One region of the Novosphingobium sp. PASSN1 genome, then DNA from elsewhere that is predicted to be linked to it. Evidence: predicted binding sites of a transcription regulator. Region 1 holds the regulator's gene; each other region holds the start of a gene.
The links. The regulator LexA, encoded in region 1, represses DNA repair genes until DNA is damaged. The targets are predictions, from matches to a motif close to GTTCCNCNCTTGTTCT.

Region 1 (3,275 bases):
ACGTCCGCGCACAGCTTTCCGGCTCCCCCGGCACGATCGCGGCGGCCTTCGCCAGCGGAGACCGCGGCGCGATTGCGGAAACGGATGAGGAGGCAATGCGGGATGCGGGCCTCACGCACTTGCTCTCGATCAGCGGCTTGCATGTCAGCGCGGTGATCGCGGGGGCCTATTTCCTGACGATCCGGCTGCTGGCGCTCGTTCCCTTCATCGCGCTGCGGGTGCGGCTGCCGCTGCTGGCCGCCGGGGTCGGGGCGCTGGTCGGGGTGTTCTACACGGTGCTGACCGGGGCCGAAGTGCCGACGGTGCGGTCGGTTTCGGGCTCGCTGCTCGTGCTGGCGGCGCTGGCGCTGGGGCGCGATCCGCTGTCGCTGCGGCTGCTGGCGACGGCGGCGGTGTTCGTGATGCTGCTCTGGCCAGAAGCGGTGCTGGGGCCGAGCTTCCAGATGAGCTTTGCCTCGGTGATCGCCATCGTCGCGTTCAGCACGGCGGCACCGGCGAAGGCGTTCCTTTCGCACAGCCACGAAGGGCGCATCGCGCGGGTGGGGCGGCACATCGCGATGCTGCTGATGACCGGTCTGGTGATCGAGCTTGCGCTGATGCCGATCAGCCTGTTCCACTTCCACCGCGCCGGGGTTTATGGCGCGGCGGCGAACGTGCTCGCCATTCCGCTCACGACTGTTCTGACGATGCCGCTGATCGCGCTGGCGCTGGCGCTCGATCTGCTGGGGATCGGCGCACCGGCGTGGTGGGCAGTGGGCAAATCGCTCGAACTGCTGCTGTGGCTGGCGCATCTCGTGGCGGGCCAGCCGGGTGCTGTCACGATGATGCCGGGCATGAGCGGCGGCACGTTTGCGCTGTTCGTCGGCGGGCTGCTGTGGCTGGCGATGTGGAGCGGGCGGGTGCGGCTGTGGGGCTTTGTGCCCATCGCGCTGGGCACCGCGGCGCTGCTGCTGACGCGGACGCCCGATGTGCTGATCTCGGGCGATGGGCACCATGTGGGGATCACCGGAGAAGGGCCGGATCTGCTGGTGCTCCGGGCGGTGCGGGAGGAGAGTTATACCCGGACTGCGCTGCTGGAGAATGCCGGGATGACCGGCAATGCGCTGACGCTGGAGGATTGGAAGGGCGCGGACTGCAATGAGGATTTCTGCGCAGTCTCGCTCGTGCGGGGTGGGCGGCGGTTCGAACTGCTGCTGGCGCGAGGCAAGGATCTCGTGCCGATCCCGGCGCTGGCTGCGGCTTGTGCGAAGGCCGATATCGTGGTGGCCGACCGCCGCCTGCCCGCTGCCTGCAAGCCGCGCCTGCTCAAGGCTGATCGGGCGCTGCTGGGCCAGACGGGCGGGCTGGCGATCGATCTTGTTTCAGGCCGGGTGCGCAGCGTGGCCGAGACGCAAGGACAGCACGGCTGGTTTCGCCCCCCGCCACCGAGACTACCGCCCGATCAATTCCGCAAACGGAAAAGTGCGGCTCCGGACGCCAGCGGCGCACCGGAGCCTGCAATACCTTAGTGGTAGCGGCGGAGCAGGCCCGCCAGCTTGCCCTGAACCTGCACTTCGTGCGGCTGATAGAACTGCGGATCATAGGCGGCATTTGCGGGATCGAGGCGGACCAAGCCGCGCTCGCGCCGCAAGTACTTGAGCGTCGCTTCCTCACCGCGCACCAGCGCGACCACGATCTCACCGTCACGCGCGGTATCGGTGCGGCGCACGAGGGCGTAGTCACCATCGAGAATGCCGGCCTCGACCATCGAATCGCCAGACACTTCGAGCGCATAGTGTTCGCCCGAGCCGAGTAGCGCGGCCGGGACCGGCAGCATGGAGGTGCCCTCCATCGCCTCGATGGGGACGCCCGCGGCGATGCGGCCATGGAGCGGGATTTCGATCACGTCGTTCGCGGGTTCGCGCACCGGGGCGGGGCTGCGCAGCGGGGCCAGCGCACTGGGCGCGTTGGCCGCCGCGCGAGCGGCGACCTTGGCGGTGCCTGCATCGCTTTCGCGGATCACTTCCAATGCGCGCGCACGATTGGGCAGGCGGCGGATGAAGCCGCGTTCTTCCAGCGCCGAGATCAGCCGGTGCACGCCCGACTTCGACTTCAAGTCGAGCGCTTCCTTCATTTCCTCGAACGAGGGGGAGATGCCGGAATCTTCAAGGCGGGTCTGGATGAAGGTCAGCAGTTCGTGCTGCTTGCGCGTTAGCATTCGTGCGCACTCCTATAGTGAACGAATGCGGAACGAATAAGCAACAGATTAGTGGTCGTCAAGCAATTCCGCGCATTTAGAGCAGGTATACAGGAACAAACTGACCCGCCGGTGTTTCGGGTTCGTTCGCGGGACGCACGGCGAGGGCATTGGCACGGGCGAGCGAGGAGAGCGCGCCGGAATCCTGCAAGCCGTCGAGCGAGACTTCGCCCGCATCCCATACCGCGCGCAGGAATTCCATGCGGCTGCCGCCTGCGGGCATGGCCTCACGCAGGCGTGCCGGGATCCGGCGCGGTAGCGGATCAGCAGCGCCGAGCGCGGCGCGGATCAGGGGAAGGAGGAAGAGGAACCCGGTCACGAACGCGGCGGCAGGATTGCCGGGCAGGCCGAGGATGACTTGCGCACCGCGCCGGGCCACGAGCAGCGGCTTGCCGGGCTTGATCGCGACGCGCCAGAACGCGAGGTCTGCGCCAAGTGCGGCGAGAGCCGGGCGGATGAGATCATGATCGCCGACCGATGCACCGCCGCTGGTGACGATCACGTCGGCATCGCTGGCTGCCTCGAACGCAGCCATGAGCGCTTCGAGCCGATCCGGCACCGGGCCGATGCGGGTGATGCGCAAGGCGGGCTGGCTGGCGAGCGCTGCGAGCATCGCGCTGTTGCTGGCGGGGAGCTGGTGCGCGGCGAGATTGGCGCAAGCCCCGGCCAGTTCATCGCCGCTGTCGATCACCGCAAGTTCGAGCGGGCGGCGCACGGGAAGATGTGCATGGCCTGCGGTGAGCGCGAGCGCGATCTGCGCCGCGCCGACTTTGGTGCCGGGCTGCATCAGCACGTCGCCGTTACGAAAATCGAGGCCGGCGCGGCGGATATGGCGGTGCGGCGGTTCGGGCGGGGTGCCGGTGAGGGTGAGCACATCGCCGCTCCGCGCGGCGTCTTCCTGAATGAGCACCATGTCGGCCCCGGCGGGAACGAGCGCGCCGGTGCTGATACGCGCGGCTTCGCCCGGGCCGACGGTGCCTGCAAAGGGGCGGCCTGCGGCGCTTTCCCCGATCACCCGCCACGGGCCGGGGAGATCGGC
Region 2 (3,275 bases), on a different contig from region 1:
CTCGGAATCCGAACCGCGCAGCCGCACCCCGGTAAACGCCCCCGGCCCGCCATTGCGGCTGAGCGTCAGCCCCGGCACCTGTTCAAGCGCCCGCGTCACATCCGGCCCCTGCAAGCGGGCCAGATCGGCCGCCGTGATCACCGTGATCGGCTGGCCCGTCTGGTCGATCCGCCGGGGGCTGCCCGTGGCGACAACCGTGATGTTGGCGGGGTCACGGCGGAGAGCATCAGGACCAACGAACACATCCGTTGCGATGTCACCAGCCTGTTGGGCGAGCGCAGGAGTCGCCAGAAGGCAACAAGCAAACGCAGAAAGATAAAGATTTTTCACTCGAGATTCCTCCCGGCCCATGGACGTTGCCGTCCATGGCGGGAGAGTGCGCGGGGCCATAAGGCGCGCCATCTCTCGCATGCGCCCGGTACACCCCGCCCGGCCGCGGAACGACCACACACCGGCAGGTTTCCTGGCTCGCCCGGGTCATCGCCCCCCGTTCGCCTTCCCGGCCCGCAAAGGCCAGTGGCATGTTGAACAGGGCGCTCGCCGGGCACAGTTGCGGGGGCAGCTTCGGAGCCAAATCCCTGAAGATTCGTCCGAATTCCCTCTTAGCCCGCTCGCACGGGCACCGGTGGCGTCAGGTCAGATACCTAACGCCCCTTGCCCAAAGGGGCAAGTTCAAACACCGCCCGCGTCATTCGGTAAGATGCCTCCGGCGGGCAAGGGCCATCGCCCTTGCATCCCCACATTTTCGTCAGTCCCAACCGCAACCGTTTACTTAGGACAACTCTATCCGCAGCCCGGGATCGCTCTCCACCTCGGCAACGATCAGATTGTAGCGCCCCACGATCTGCGCAAATGCATCGCGCCGCCCACTGGCTTTGAACGGTCCAATTTCAAACACATTTGCCGCCGATTACACCTATGCGAGACGGTAGCCGTTGCGCTTCAGTGCCATCTTAAGCTCCGCGGCTGCCACTGCGATTGGCATCGAAGCGAGATCGCGTTCAGCCACAGGTTCGCTTTCAAACGGGGATCGGAGTGAATAGCGCCCAAATCTCTCCGCGCTTCTGCGCGAAACCCCAAACACCCGGGCGCGCAAAGGGCTTGCCCCCCGCGCCACCTTGCCATCCCCTGCGCCCCCACCCACGTGGTGCAAAACCTCCGCGCGCTCTTGCCGGAATCGAACAAATCTGGAACAGACTGCCCTCATGTCCCTCAGCACCATCTCGATCCGCGGCGCGCGTGAGCACAATCTCAAGGGCATCGACGTTGATCTCCCGCGCGATAGCCTGATCGTCATCACCGGCCTCTCCGGCTCCGGCAAGTCGAGCCTTGCGTTCGATACGATCTATGCGGAGGGCCAGCGCCGCTATGTCGAGAGCTTGTCGGCCTATGCCCGCCAGTTCCTTGAGATGATGCAGAAGCCCGATGTCGAGCATATCGACGGGCTCAGCCCCGCGATCAGCATCGAGCAGAAGACCACCAGCCGCAATCCGCGCTCCACCGTCGCCACGGTGACGGAGATCTACGATTACATGCGCCTGCTCTGGGCGCGCGTCGGCGTTCCCTATTCGCCTGCCACGGGCCTGCCCATCGCAGCGCAGACCGTCACCCAGATGGTCGACCGCGTGCTCGCCCTGCCAGAGGGCACGCGCGCCTATCTCCTCGCCCCCGTCGTGCGCGGCCGCAAGGGGGAATACCGCAAGGAGCTCGCCGAATGGCAGCGCTCCGGCTACACCCGCGTGCGCATCAACGGCGAGCTGATGGCCATCGAAGACGCCCCCGCGCTCGACAAGAAGCTGAAGCACGACATCGAAGTCGTCGTCGATCGCATCGCGGTCAAGCAGACGGATGAAGGCTTCCGCACCCGGCTGGCGGACAGTTTCGAACAGGCGCTGAAGCTGGCCGACGGCACCGTCTATCTCGATCTGGCAGACACCACTGTCGCCGCTGTCGGCGGGGAACCCGCCCCCGTCGAAGCGCCCGAGCCTGAGGCCAAGCCCAGGAAGGGCATGAAGAAAACCGGCCTCGCCGCGAACCGCATCGTCTTCAGCGAAAAGTTCGCCTGCCCCGTCAGCGGTTTCACCATCGAAAGCATCGAACCGCGCCTGTTCAGCTTCAACGCTCCGCAAGGCGCGTGCCCCGCGTGCGACGGCCTTGGCGAAAAGCTGCTGTTCGATCCCCAGCTTGTCGTGCCGAACGAAAACCTCAGCCTCAAGCAGGGCGCGGTCGTGCCGTGGGCCAAGTCCAACCCGCCGTCGCCCTATTACATGCAGGTGCTGGCCAGCCTCGCCGCGCATTTCGGCTTCAGCCTTGAAACGCCGTGGGAAAAGCTGCCCGGCGAAGTCAAGGTCGTCATCCTCTATGGCACCGCCGGCAAGGCCGTCCCGCTCACCTTCATCGATGGCCGCAAGTCCTACACGGTGCAGAAGGCCTTCGAGGGCGTCATCGGCAACTTGAACCGCCGCCTGCTGCAAACCGAAAGCGCATGGATGCGCGAGGAGCTGTCCAAGTTCCAGACCGCGCAGCCCTGCGAAACCTGCCAGGGCGCGCGGCTCAAGCCCGAGGCGCTCAGCGTCAAGGTGGCGATGGCGGACATTTCCAGCGTGACCCACCTCTCCGTCGCCGCCGCGGTGGAATGGTTCGGCGCGCTCGATGCCCAGCTCACATCGCAGCAAAGCCAGATCGCCAAGGCCATTCTCAAGGAAATCAACGAACGCCTTGGATTTCTGAACAATGTCGGTCTGGATTATCTAAACCTCGATCGAACTTCAGGTACGCTTTCCGGCGGTGAGAGCCAGCGCATCCGCCTCGCCAGCCAGATCGGCAGCGGTCTTTCGGGCGTGCTCTACGTGCTCGACGAACCCTCCATCGGCCTCCACCAGCGCGACAACGACCGCCTGCTCATCACCCTCAAGCGCCTGCGCGATCTCGGTAACACCGTCATCGTGGTCGAGCACGACGAGGACGCGATCCGCACCGCAGACCACGTCGTCGATCTCGGCCCCGGTGCGGGTGTCCACGGCGGCGAGATCGTCGCGCAGGGCACGCTCGAAGACATCCTGAACAACCCCGCCAGCCTCACCGGCCAATACCTCACCGGCGCCCGCCGCATCGAAGTGCCGAAGAAGCGCCGCAAGGGCAACGGCCTCAAGCTGACGGTCGAAGGCGCGCGGGCCAACAACCTGCAGAATGTTACCGCCAGCGTCCCCCTCGGCACGTTCACCTGCGTCACCGGCGTCTCCGGCTCGGGCAAATCGAGCTTCACGATCGATACG
Region 3 (3,275 bases), 410 kb from region 1:
ACGACCATTCACGGGGGCGAGGCCGAGTCGGTTAAGGACAGCCTCATCTCCATCCATTGCATCAGGCCCCGGCAGCACAGTAAATCCGTTCAACGGGTCGTAGGCGACGACCGCCGCGTAACCAGCTTCGACGAGGCTGGCCGAGAGCACATCGCGAAGAGGTGCTGCCACGGCGACATCTTCAATCACGCGGATCTGTAAATCCCTAACGTTACCCGTGAGCACGAACTGGCTCTTCAGCGGTAGGAATCGAGTAAGATCACGGATCCAGCGCGGGCGCCGGTCTTCACTGGTCAACGAGATTCCCCCGATCGTTATGACTTGCCATGGCCTGTGGCGCTACGCCTCTTAGACTAACTTATCATAGCAGGAATTCAACGCGGACCGGCGCTCGCAAAACCGGCGCGAGAGGCGTGAATGTGTCCTAGAGTTCAGGATGGCTTTGCCTTAGCGTTGGCAATTGCTCAGAATAATGGATGAAACATCGTAGCCATGTTCCAGATTTTAGCCGCTGCAGTCATTTCTGCGGGCCAAACATTCACCTGCACGCCCACGCATGTCTGGGATGGAGATGGGCCGGTCTGGTGCGCTGAGGGTCCGCACCTCCGCATTGGCGGTATTGCGGCGCGAGAGATGGACGGCACGTGCCGCTCAAACCAGCCTTGCCCTGCCGCAACGGCGATCGAAGCACGCGATGCTATGGTCCAGTTGTTCGGCGGACCGCGCGGAACAATCGAGACCGGGCACGTCATTGTAGCTGGGCCTCGATTGGTCTGCCAGTCGGTGGGGTCAGCCGGCGGCAACAGAACAGCCGCCTGGTGCCGCTTCCCGTCTGGGGCCGATCTCTCCTGCGCGATGATAAAAACCGGCACGGTCCTGCGCTGGGACCGCTACTGGAAAGGTCCAGCCTGCAAGTGAGCAGCATGGAGCACCTGACCGGCACCATCCAACACGGTCCCAACGGCCTTGTCCTGGAAGCCGATGGCGGCGGCATGTGGGAGCTCGATAACACCCGCGCTGCCCGCAGGCTTGTCGGATCACATGTCGAGGTTGTCGGGCAACGCGCGGGGTTCAATGGACTGGTGTGCGATCAGATCCGGGTTGCAGGTCAGATTCGCCCGCAGGCATTCAAACTGCGCCTCGAGTTTCTGGCAATAGGTGCGCTGGTTGCCTATGGGCTGTACGCAACCGTTGCCACTGCAATCAGCGCATTTGGCTGATGCTGAGCGACTGGGAGCTCTGGGCCTGCGCCAATGAGGTCCTCAAGACCCATGGCGACAAGGCAGCGCTCTTCGTTGCTGAACAGATCGGCGTACTCGTACTCGAGGGTGACCAAACTGGCATCGCGACCTGGCAGGCGATTGCGCGCCGGATTTCCGAACTTTCTGATGGGCACGGATCACCAACGAAGCAGTGATCGCACTTGCGCCAACAAGATACCTCAGTCGTCCTGCGGCCCCTCGCGCGATGGAACAGGGGTCTTACGCGAACCCGCAGGTTTGATCGAGCCTGAGGGTCGTAGGGTACATTGCCGATCGTCGAAACCATCTTGAGTTCACTTTTTGTTCCATGTAAGGATACTTCCTAGCCCTAGGATGGAATCCTAGAATCTCAGGAACGCAGACCATGAACGATCCACGCGCAGTGCTCGATGATTTGATCCGCCAGCGCGGCGTCAACTACTCGTCGATCTCGCGGCTGCTTGGCCGAAACGTGTCCTATATCCAGCAGTTCCTCCGCAAAGGCAGCCCTCGCCACCTCGACGAACGGGATCGGCATATCCTCGCCCAGTTCTTCGGGGTCGATGAGACTTTGCTTGGTGGGCCTACTGCCCTGGCCACGCCGGTCGTGCAGCTGGTCCAGATCCCGGTGCTTGATGTCGAAGCCTCGGCGGGTCACGGTGCCCTTGCAGGGACCGAGGCCAAAGCCGGCCAGTTCGGTTTCGACGACAAATGGCTACGCAAGCTGACCCTGGCCAAGCCGACCAACCTCTCGATCATCAAGGTGACCGGCGACTCGATGGAGCCGACACTGCACGATGGCGACGAGGTCCTGGTCGACGTGTCGGACGAGCAATCCAAGCTGCGCGACGGGATCTATGTCCTGCGCATGGACGGCGCGCTCAACGTCAAGCGGGTGGCGATCGAGCCTCAGGGTCGCAAGATTTCCGTGGTCAGCGACAATTCTGCTTACCCAAGCTGGCAAGGACTTGACCGGCGATCGGTGAATATCGTCGGCCGGGTGCTGTGGTTCGGCCGCAAGGTCTGAAACGCCGCCTCATATCCCCATCTCGAACGGCTTGACCATAGCCTTCTCGCGCTCGGGCGGCTCCTTCTGCACCGGTGCCTCGTTCTGCACACCCCGCTCAGACACTCCTTTGGCGAGCCCCGAGGCGGCCGCATCGCGAAGCAGGCCAACCGTCTCAAGCGCTGAGCGCTTCATGCCGGTGTTGCGGGCAATGGCCGCGCCAAGCCGCGAGGCGTCGTTGACGAAGAGCGTCAGGCCATCGCGCAGGCGGGTCACCGTCACAAGGAAGGTCTGCTGGTTCGAGAGATTGCGCTCGCGGCTGTCCATAACCGCGATGCCGCGATCCGATGTCAGCCCCTGCGCCATATGGGCGTTGAGCGCATAGGCGAGGTCGAGCCGCTTCAGCATCGGATCATCGACCGGTAGATCATGCGCAATGCCGGTCGAGGTCACCAGCGAGACCGCATCCCTGCTGATCCCGGTTATGCGCGCCTGGTCGGCGTTGATCAGCCCGCGCTTGTGGTCGGTTTCGGTCCAGCGGATCCGGTCGCCGGCATGGATGTCGAGGCGTTTGACCTCGAAGAGCCGCAGAGGGTCATAGCCGCCGTTGGGACGGAGTCGATCGAGGCGCAGGGCCGTGCGTTTGCCACCCGCTCCCTCCAGCGTAACCAAGCCGCGCTGCCGGTCGCAGTCGATGACGGTGTAAGTGCCCTTGGCCAGCTTTTGTGCCCGGTTTTCACGGTCGAACACGGCGATCAACCCGGGGCGGTAGCTCACCGCATAGCGCAGCTCCTCGCGCGTCGCGTTGACGCGTGAGAGCACATCGAGCCCCAGCGCCGTCTGGCCCAATTCGCCATTGGCTTTGAGTCCTGTCTGGACCGCGGCATTGACCTCGCTGCGCAGCGCCCGCCCCGAGGCATAGATCGCGGTGCGCTCGCGGTCGGCAGGCGTGAGCGCCAGCCACGCCGCTGCTGCTTCGATCGCCGCGCCCTCACCTACCTCTACGACATTCTTGCCGAGGTGCCGCA

Region 2: the regulator LexA is predicted to act here: its motif matches at 1,179-1,194, upstream of uvrA (excinuclease ABC subunit UvrA).
Region 3: the regulator LexA is predicted to act here: its motif matches at 1,554-1,569, upstream of CFE35_RS02855 (S24 family peptidase).

Annotation. Positions count from the first base shown of each region.
Region 1 covers NZ_NKIS01000001.1:225,268-228,542, forward strand. The annotation lists gene CFE35_RS00975 (ComEC/Rec2 family competence protein) at 1-1,508, shown strand, start outside; gene lexA (transcriptional repressor LexA) at 1,505-2,197, opposite strand; gene CFE35_RS00985 (molybdopterin molybdotransferase MoeA) at 2,274-3,275, opposite strand, start outside.
Region 2 covers NZ_NKIS01000003.1:370,540-373,814, reverse strand. The annotation lists gene CFE35_RS07500 (TonB-dependent receptor) at 1-330, opposite strand, end outside; cobalamin riboswitch at 436-642, opposite strand; gene uvrA (excinuclease ABC subunit UvrA) at 1,206-3,275, shown strand, end outside.
Region 3 covers NZ_NKIS01000001.1:631,723-634,997, forward strand. The annotation lists gene CFE35_RS02835 (AAA family ATPase) at 1-297, opposite strand, end outside; gene CFE35_RS02840 (hypothetical protein) at 493-918, shown strand; gene CFE35_RS02845 (DUF5818 domain-containing protein) at 924-1,220, shown strand; gene CFE35_RS02850 (hypothetical protein) at 1,220-1,417, shown strand; gene CFE35_RS02855 (S24 family peptidase) at 1,627-2,268, shown strand; gene mobF (MobF family relaxase) at 2,278-3,275, opposite strand, start outside.